4 regions of the Allobosea sp. FW305-C-101 genome follow, and region 1 is predicted to be linked to each of the others. Evidence: riboswitches for the same ligand, from Rfam matches in the RefSeq annotation. Region 1 holds a riboswitch; each other region holds the start of a gene.

Evidence for each region. Region 1 has a riboswitch for cobalamin ahead of AC3WMA_RS06925 (ribonucleoside-diphosphate reductase subunit alpha). Riboswitches for the same ligand answer to the same signal wherever they lie in the genome.
Region 2: another riboswitch for cobalamin. It lies ahead of AC3WMA_RS12620 (methyltransferase domain-containing protein); the one in region 1 lies ahead of AC3WMA_RS06925 (ribonucleoside-diphosphate reductase subunit alpha).
Region 3: another riboswitch for cobalamin. It lies ahead of AC3WMA_RS22260 (CbtB domain-containing protein); the one in region 1 lies ahead of AC3WMA_RS06925 (ribonucleoside-diphosphate reductase subunit alpha).
Region 4: another riboswitch for cobalamin. It lies ahead of AC3WMA_RS02625 (ABC transporter substrate-binding protein); the one in region 1 lies ahead of AC3WMA_RS06925 (ribonucleoside-diphosphate reductase subunit alpha).

The regions. Positions count from the first base shown of each region.
Region 1 covers NZ_JBYSYT010000001.1:1,454,550-1,456,740, reverse strand. The annotation lists gene metE (5-methyltetrahydropteroyltriglutamate--homocysteine S-methyltransferase) at 1-432, opposite strand, end outside; cobalamin riboswitch at 549-751, opposite strand; cobalamin riboswitch at 906-1,105, shown strand; gene AC3WMA_RS06925 (ribonucleoside-diphosphate reductase subunit alpha) at 1,219-2,191, shown strand, end outside.
Region 2 covers NZ_JBYSYT010000002.1:1,042,056-1,044,246, forward strand. The annotation lists gene AC3WMA_RS12615 (TonB-dependent receptor) at 1-28, opposite strand, end outside; gene AC3WMA_RS12620 (methyltransferase domain-containing protein) at 25-783, opposite strand; cobalamin riboswitch at 1,012-1,216, opposite strand; gene AC3WMA_RS12625 (ureidoglycolate lyase) at 1,324-1,866, opposite strand; gene AC3WMA_RS12630 (TetR/AcrR family transcriptional regulator) at 1,887-2,191, opposite strand, start outside.
Region 3 covers NZ_JBYSYT010000006.1:68,446-70,636, reverse strand. The annotation lists gene cobO (cob(I)yrinic acid a,c-diamide adenosyltransferase) at 1-437, opposite strand, end outside; gene cobU (bifunctional adenosylcobinamide kinase/adenosylcobinamide-phosphate guanylyltransferase) at 437-949, opposite strand; cobalamin riboswitch at 1,102-1,287, shown strand; gene AC3WMA_RS22260 (CbtB domain-containing protein) at 1,325-1,501, shown strand; gene AC3WMA_RS22255 (CbtA family protein) at 1,514-2,191, shown strand, end outside.
Region 4 covers NZ_JBYSYT010000001.1:557,033-559,223, reverse strand. The annotation lists gene AC3WMA_RS02630 (mandelate racemase/muconate lactonizing enzyme family protein) at 1-856, shown strand, start outside; cobalamin riboswitch at 892-1,103, shown strand; gene AC3WMA_RS02625 (ABC transporter substrate-binding protein) at 1,315-2,191, shown strand, end outside.

The DNA.
Region 1 (2,191 bases):
CATGTAGTGGTAGTTGGTGTCGAACCACTTGGTCATTTCCTGCGCCGGGACGCCATGGGCATGATCGTGGTCGTGATGGGCATGGCCGCAGGATGTATGCGGCTCGGCTTCGCCCTGCGAGCCGCGAGCCATGGCGAAATAGGTGCCAAGCGGCACCGGCCCGCCCTTCCAGCCATAGATGTCCGGGATCGCGCCGACCATGACACTGGTGTCGAGCACCTGGTCGTAGAAGGAGAAGTCGTTCGACGGGATCACGCTGATCCCTTGCGCCTTCTGGCGCGCCCAGTTGGCCGCGCGCAGGCCCTCAGCGGCCTCGACGAGCGATCTTTCGTCGGATTTTCCGGCCCAGAAGCTTTCGAGCGCGGTCTTGAGTTCGCGGCGCGGACCGATGCGCGGCGTGCCGAGTGCAGCGACAGGTACTGATTGAGACATAGGCTTAACCCCGACTAGTTGGGGGCAAAGGCCAAAGCGGACGCGGGACGAGGACCGTCCGGACGCAAGAATCCGGGCGGCGCCGCCAAGCGCACCACCGGGACACCCCGCCCGAGGACGTTCATGTTGTCGGGGCAGGTCTCCTGGCTCGCGGGTCGTCGCTCTTGCCCGTCTTCCCAAGGCCTTGCGGCCTCAGTGACATGGGTGGGCAGAAAGCTCGCCGCTGACAGTTGCGGGGGCAGCGCCGGTCTCTCACCGGCTTCCCTCTTAGCTCCGATGCGGCAAGCCGCACCGAAGAACCTCGACGCCGCATCATGGGCCATCATTTCCGGGCCGTCAACAAGAGATATAAAGACATATTTATGTCTTCATGTGACGAGCAGCGCTCGGGGAGCTGCCGCCGAGATGTCCTCGCTTTCCGCATGCGATCGAGGAAGAGCATACGACCGATTGACATCGGAGCGGAGAGTGACGCTAGATGTAGTTGTCGATGGTCTCTCGAATCGCAAGATCGAGAGCTAAGAGGGAAGCCGGTGAGAGACCGGCGCTGCCCCCGCAACTGTCAGCGGTAAGTTCTTAGTCCAGCGTTGTCACTGAGGCTGCAAGGCCTTGGGAAGACGGACGAGAGCGGTGACCCGCGAGCCAGGAGACCTGCCGCGACCCTTGTTTACGTCCTCGGGCGGGGTGTCCCGGTGGTGCGCTTGGCAGGTCGCGGCATCGTATCGTCGCGCGCCTTCTCGACGCGACCGCTCGGCCTTTGCCCCCAACATCTTGGGGTTGATGCCGATGTCTCTTTCTCTCGAAGCCGAACGGCCTTCACTGGCCCCGCTGGGTGCCGAACCTGCTGCATCGCCGCGCGCCGCAGCGGCGGAGCCCGGCTACCAGCTCATCCGCCGCAATGGCGCGGTAACGCCCTTCGACCCCTCGAAGATCGCGGTCGCCCTGACCAAGGCTTTCCTGGCGGTCGAGGGCGCGAGCGCCGCCGCGTCCCGTCGCATCCATGATGTCGTCGCCGACCTGACCGAACAGGTCGTCTCCGGCCTGACGCGCCGCGCCGCGACCGGCCGCACCTTCCATATCGAGGACGTGCAGGATCAGGTCGAGCTCGCGCTGATGCGCGGCGCACACCACAAGGTTGCCCGTGCCTATGTTCTCTATCGGGCAGAGCGGGCGCAGGAGCGGGCGAGGGCGCAGGCCGGGTCCGCGCCGGTCGCTGTCGCGCCGTCGCTGCAGATGAAGCTCACTGACGGCACGCTCGTTCCGCTCGACGCCGCCCGCCTCGACAAGGTCGTGCGCGAGGCTTGTGCCGGGCTCGACGGCGTCGCGGCCGAGCCGATCCTGATGGAGACCCGCCGCAACCTCTATGACGGCATTTCGCTCGACGAATTGGCACTGGCGCCGATCCTCGCTGCGCGGACGCTGATCGAGAGCGAGCCGAACTACGCCAAGGTCTCGGCCCGCCTCCTGCTCGACAAGCTGCGGCGCGAGGCGCTGAGCTTCGTCCATGGCCATGCCGAACAGGCGACGCAGGAAGAGATGGCCGCCGGCTACGGCGACTACTTCACCGCCTATCTCAAGACCGGTATCGCCAATGAATTGATCGACCCCGAGCTCGGCCGCTTCGACATTGCCCGCATCGCGGCGGCGCTGAAGCCCGAGCGCGATCTCCAGTTCGACTATCTCGGCTTCCAGACGCTTTACGACCGCTATTTCCTGCATGTCCGGGGCAACCGCTTCGAGCTGCCGCAGGCCTTCTTCA
Region 2 (2,191 bases), on a different contig from region 1:
AGGCTTTGCGGGAATTCAGGCGGATCATGACAGGTTCCAGACGAGGATGGCCGAGCGGCGATGGCAGGAGAGGCGAAAGCCGCCCGGCACGGGCACGGCCTGCTTGTGGAGATGGTCGAAAAGCTGCGGCCGGCGCGGATCGTTGGGCGGCCAGCCCAGCCGATCGGCCTGGAAGGCGGCGAAGGCCGGCAGGTCCGGCAGCACCAGTGAGAAGGTCCAGTCGACCGCGTCCACGCGATCGGGCAGGTCGGTGCCGAGCTGCGGCAGCACCAGATCGATGCCCGGCGTCTCGTCTTCGTGATGCCATTCGCGCGGCAGGCATGCGGAGAGGATCAGCCCCTTGGGTGCCTTCTGCGCGGCGACGATCCAAACGATCTGCCGGGTCGCCCACTGCCGGCAGCGCGCCAGGAAGCTGGGGGCATCCGTGAAATAGCCCGGCATGGTGGCGGCCAGGACCGTATCGGCGGCTTCGCAATCGACCGCGACGTCGTCCCAGCCGTGCGGGATAATGGCCGGCGGCTGCGGCAGGGCGGCGAGCCGGGCCTGCATCGTCGGAGACGGTTCGATGGCCGTCCAGCGCGCGCCGGGCCGGCGCAGCGCCGCGCCCAGCTGCCCTCCCCCGGCGCCGATGTCGATCAGATCGTCGATCCCGGGCGCGAGCTGGCGGATGAGCGGCGCGACACGCGCGACATAATCGGAAGAGTCGATAGCACTGGCGTAAAGCGCAAGCGGATCCAGGGGCGCCGCAGAGGACGCAGGCAGAGAAGCGGAGGCAGAGTTCATACCTGCCTCTTATCGCAATGTTATAACATTGCAATTACTCATGCCTGACACAGGCGCTCCGGGCCTGGTCCACGCCCGACCGCTCGCGTGGCCGCCTCTCGGCCCCGTCAATTCTATCATGGTCGTCCAGCCCCTCGCTGTCGCGGCCGGGGCAAAGGGAGGAAGCGCGGCAGACCGGCGGCAGGCGCCCGGTGCACTGCGATTCCGCCGGACACCCCGCCCGCGCGACATCATCACTGCGTCGGGGCAGGTCTCCTGGCTTGCGGGTCGTTGCTTTCAGGCTGTCTTCCCGGCGCGGACGCCAGTGACTTCAAGTAGCCGAAAACTCACCGCTCACAGTTGCGGGGGCAGCTCCGGGTTCCGTGCAAGCGCACGTCACCGGATTCCCTCTTAGCTTCGGATCGCTCCGAAGACCTCGACACGGATTAACGTAGATGGCGAGATTGTGGCGTCAAGCTACCGATGGCGCGGCAGGCGCGAAGGCTGTGGACGGCAGCGACGAGGACCGTCATCGCACAACGCGCTACCTGAAACCCCTCGTCAGCTTACGTCGTTCGCAGCGAGCACCTTGGGCTCGATCGCGATGATCTCGCAATCCGCCTCGGTGCCATCCTGCCAGGACTGGACGAGGAAACGCGCATCGGAGCCGATGGCTATGATCGGATGATGCCAGAGCCCGCGGCGATAGATCACGCCCTGCGAAGCGGAGAACGAGAAGGCGGCCAGCGTTGAGAGATCGGGCCGGCCATCCGCGCCGTCCCGGGCGACGATGACGATATGGCCGGCGCCATCGAGCGGGACGATCCATTGGATCGAATTGACATGCCGCTCCAGCATGGCGATCGCGAGGCCCCGCTGCTGCTGCTTGGCCGAGAAGATCGACGTCACAAGTCTGGTGCCGGCCCGGACCTCGGCAGCCGGATGAGCATGGATATCGTGCCGGCGCGCGGTGCCGTTATTCGCGGTGCGGCCACTTTCCCCGGCTTCCACGATCCAGCCGAAAGGCTCGAAAGCGGCCTGCGTGACCGGCTGGATGCGAAGCGGGGTAAGGGGCTGAAGCTCGGTCCTGCCGTCATCCTGCATGTTGCGTTCTTTCTTCTCGCTTATCGCACCAGCGCTGCGGCGAAGACCGACGCGATCGCGTCCAGCCTGCGCGCGTAATCCGCGGCACTGGGTGGCGTGCCGAGCTTCGCTCCCGCGGCGGCAAAGAGCAGGCTGGCGGTCCAGTCGTCCGCGCTGGCCGGCAGGCGCGATAGATTGATCTCGCCGCCTTGCTCGGCCTGCCTCAGCAATTCGCGGGCAAAGGTCGAGAAGATTCGCTCGAAAGCCTGCAATTCACGCGTCGCGATCGTGTTCATCACAGCCTTCAGTTCGACGAGATGCTCGCCGGTGCCGAAGCTGGCATAGG
Region 3 (2,191 bases), on a different contig from region 1:
AGCGGCAGATAGTCGTAGCGCAGGGCGATGTTGAGCTCGTCCAGCACCAGCAGGCGAATCTCCGGATCGGCCATCAGCTCCCTAGCTTTGGCAAAGGCGCGCTCGGCAGCGGCGATGTCGCGGGCCTTGTCCTGCGTCTCCCAGGTGAAGCCCTCGCCCATGCTGTGCCACGAGACCTGATCGCCGAAGGCTTCGAGCGCCTTGCGCTCGCCGGTCGACCAGGCGCCCTTGATGAACTGCACCACGCCGATGCGCCAGCCATGGCCGAGCGCCCGAAGGATCAGGCCGAAGGCCGCCGTCGACTTGCCCTTGCCGGGGCCGGTATTGACGATCAGAAGCCCTTTCTCGACCGTCTTGGAGGCGACCTCGGCATCCTGCACCGCCTTGCGCTTCTCCATCTTCGCCTTGTGGCGGGCGGCGTCATCAGTATCCGTCATCATTTCACTCGCATCGGCAATCCGGCGACCATGAAGACCACGCTGGCCGCACGCGCCGCAAGCGCCTGATGGAGGCGCCCGGCCTCGTCGCGGAAGCGGCGGGCCAGCGCATTCTCCGGCACGATGCCGAGACCGACCTCGTTGCCGACCAGTACGAGCGGGGCGGAGACACGCTCGCAGGCGGCGATCAGGCCCTCGCGTGCCGCCGCCGTGTCGTGCTCTGCGAGGATCAGATTGGTGAGCCAGAGCGTCAGACAATCGACCAGGATCGGCCGGCCCGCCGGCTGGGCAGCGATCGCGCCGGCCAGATCGAGCGGGGCATCCACCGTCTGCCAGCCGGCTGGCCGGCGCGCGCGGTGCTCGGCGATGCGCTCGCGCATCTCGTCGTCATAGGCCTGGGCGGTAGCGATATAGGTCCAGGGTGCCGGCAGGACCTCGATCAGCGCTTCGGCATGACGGCTCTTGCCGGAGCGGGCTCCGCCGAGGACGAGGGTGAGATGGGGCAACTCCATTCAAAAAATCCTCTGCCGTCATGCTCGGGCTTGACCCGAGCATCTCCATCCGAACGAGGCACCGGAGCCCCTTCCTGCAAGAGATTCCTGGGTCAAGCCCGAGAATGACGCCCTTGCGACGCGCATTGCATTGCACAGCAACACGGCGATGGCTAATGATGATCCCCGACGGTGCCTCCGCGAGGAGGTGAAAAGGGAACGCGGTGCGAGACCGCGGCTGCCCCCGCAACTGTAAGCGGATGTCCTTCGCCATCGGCCACTGGAGCGCGAGTTCCGGGAAGGCGGCACAGGGCGCCAAATCCGCGAGCCAGGAGACCTGCCGTCGACCCGCAGAGATCCAACCGGCTGCCGGCGGGGCGGCCACGGAGAACGCTTATGAACACCGCCTCGGTTTCCACCCCCACGCTCAGCGTTTCGGAACGCGTCAAGGCGGTTGCCGCCGCGCTCGTGATCGGCGTCGCGCTGATCTACACGACCGGTTTCGCCGCCTCGTCGAACGTGCACAACGCCGCGCACGACACCCGTCACGGCCTCGCCTTTCCCTGCCACTGAGGGAAAGTCATCATGGTCACGCGTGTTCTCACGGTCAGCATCCTGGCCGGGCTTCTGGCCGGCTTGATCGTCGCCGCCCTCCAGCATGTCACCACCACCCCGCTCATCCTCAAGGCCGAGACCTATGAGGCGGCGCTCGCGCTGAAAGCGCCGACGCTGGCCGCCTTCGACGGGGAAGCAAAAATCATCCTCGCGCATGGCCCGGCCGGCGATGCGCCCGGCCACGACCACGCCGAATGGAAGCCGCAGGACGGCCTCCAGCGCACGCTCTTCACCAGCGCAGTGACGATCGCGACCGCGATCGGCTTCGCGGCGCTGCTGCTGGCGGGCATGATCGCGGCCGGCGACAGGATCGACCAGCGCAGCGCACTCGTTTGGGGTGCCTGCGGATTCCTCGCGCTCGGGCTTGCGCCTGCCATGGGGCTCGCGCCGGAACTGCCGGGCGCCGCCTCCGCCGCATTGGAGCAGCGCCAGCTCTGGTGGCTCTGGACCGCGGTCGCCACCGCGGCCGGGCTCTTTGTGTTCCTGCGCTTCGAGCAGCCCTGGCTCAAGCTTGTGGCGATCGTGCTGATCCTGCTCCCGCATGTCGTCGGCGCCCCGCATCCGGCCGCGCCGGAGAGCAAGGTGCCGGCCGAGGTCGCCGCCCATTTCGCGTCGCTCTCGCTCGGCATCCAGGCCGCGCTCTGGCTC
Region 4 (2,191 bases), 900 kb from region 1:
GCTGTGGGATATCCTCGGGAAGATGCGATCCGAGCCGGTCTGGCGCCTGCTCGGCTACGCCAAGAGCCATCCCAAGACGCCCTATGCCTCGGTCCTCTTTGGCGACACGGCGCAGGAAACCCTCGAACGCGCTCGCGATGCCCGCAGCCGCAGCTTCCGCGCCGCGAAGTTCGGCTGGGGGCCGATCGGTCGTGGCAGCGTCGAGGCCGATGCCGAGCATTTCGTCGCTGCCCGCGAGGGTTTGGGGCAGGACGGCATCCTGCTCGTCGATACCGGACAGATCTTCATCGAGGATGTCGCGCGCGCCGCCGCCCGCTTGCCGGCGATGGAAAAGGCCAACGTGCTCTGGTTCGAGGAGCCCTTCCACGCCAGCGCGCTCGAAGCCTATGGCGCTCTTGCCCAGCGCAGCCCCAAGGTCCGTTTGGCCGGCGGGGAGGGCGCCCATAACGAGTCGATGGCGCGGCAGCTCATCGACTATGGCGGCATCGGCTATGTCCAGATCGATTGCGGCCGGATCGGCGGCATCGGCCCGTCCAAGGCGGTGGCGGATTATGCGGTCGCCAAGGGTGTGACCTTCGTCAACCACACCTTCACCTCGCATCTGGCGCTCTCCGCCTCGCTCCAGCCCTATGCGGGCTTGGCCGAGCACGAAATCTGCGAATATCCGGCGATGCCGAAGCCGCTCGCGACCGCGATCTCCGCCAATCATCTGGAGCGCAACGCGAACGGGCAGGTCGCGGCGCCTGATGTACCCGGCCTCGGCATCGATGTCGCGACCACGGCGCTGCGCAGCTATCTGCAGGAGGTCGAGATCTCGGTCGGCGGCAAGCGGCTCTACAGTACGCCGAGTCTCTGACGCGATGTCTGCTTGACGCAGCGCCACGCCCTTATAGGGTGTGCGCCGATCGAGGTTCTCCGGGTTGCTCCCGGAGCTAAGAGGGAATTCGGTGAGGCGCGACCCGCGCCAAAGCCGAGGCTGCCCCCGCAACTGTAAGCGGCGAGCTTTCCGTCCATCGTCCACTGGCGCCTGATGCGCCGGGAAGGCCGGGCGGAAGCGGCATCGACCCGCGAGCCAGGAGACCTGCCCCGGTCGTCGAAGACGTCTTTCGGACGGGGTGTTCCGGAGCTGTGTGTCGATGGCGGCCTTGTGCCGCCTTCCCGTCCCACATGCCCAAGCTGCCCCGGCTGTCATCTCGGGGAGCGATGAAGTCCATGTTCACGAAGACCACCACGCAGGCCGTTCAGGGCGGCTTGACGGCCGCCTGCCGCGCACTCTATCAGAAATGCAACATTGTTACATTTCGGATGGCCTCGATGCCGGTTGCGCGCCCGTTTAACCTGTTTAGCCTCTCGGCCGTTGCTCTATTGGGCGCTCTCGCCACCGGCACGGCCAATGCGGCGCCCACCAAATATCCGCTGACGCTGGAGAATTGCCGCGAGACGATCACCTTCAACGCCGCGCCCAAGCGCGTCGTCGCGATCGGCCAGACCCAGACGGAAATTCTTTATGCGCTGGGCCTCGGCGACCGCGTCGTCGGCACGGCGGTCTGGTTCTCGCCTGTGGCCAAGCCCTATGAGGCGGTCAACGCCAAGGTGAAGCGTCTCGCCGACAACGATCCGAGCTTTGAGGCGGTGCTGGCGCAGGAGCCCGATCTCGTCACGGCGATGTTCGAATGGCATGTCGGGCCCAACGGCATCGTCGGCAAGCGCGACCAGTTCGCCAAGGTGAAGGTGCCGGCTTACGTCTCGCCGACCGATTGCGTCGGCAAGGACAATTCCGGTGCCGGCGACGGGGTGCGCACCCAGATGTTCACGATGGAGCTGGTCTATCGCAACATCCGCGAATTCGGCGCGATCTTCGACGTAGCCGACCGGGCCGAGACGCTCGTCGCCGAACTCAAGGCCCGCGAGGAGAAGGCGGTCGAGCAGGTCGCCAAGCTCAAGGCGCAGGACGTGCCGGTCGTCGTCTGGTTCTCCAGCAAGGACATCAAGGGCGACGGCTTCATGGCCGGCAAGAACGGCGTGCCCGCCTATATCCTGTCGAAGCTCGGCGCCCGCAACATCATCTCGACCAACGAGGAATGGCCTCTGGTCGGCTGGGAGAGCATCGCCGCTGCCAACCCGGCGGTGATCGTCACCGTCAAGATGGATCGCCGCCGCTTTCCGGCCGACGATATCGAGAAGAAGCTGG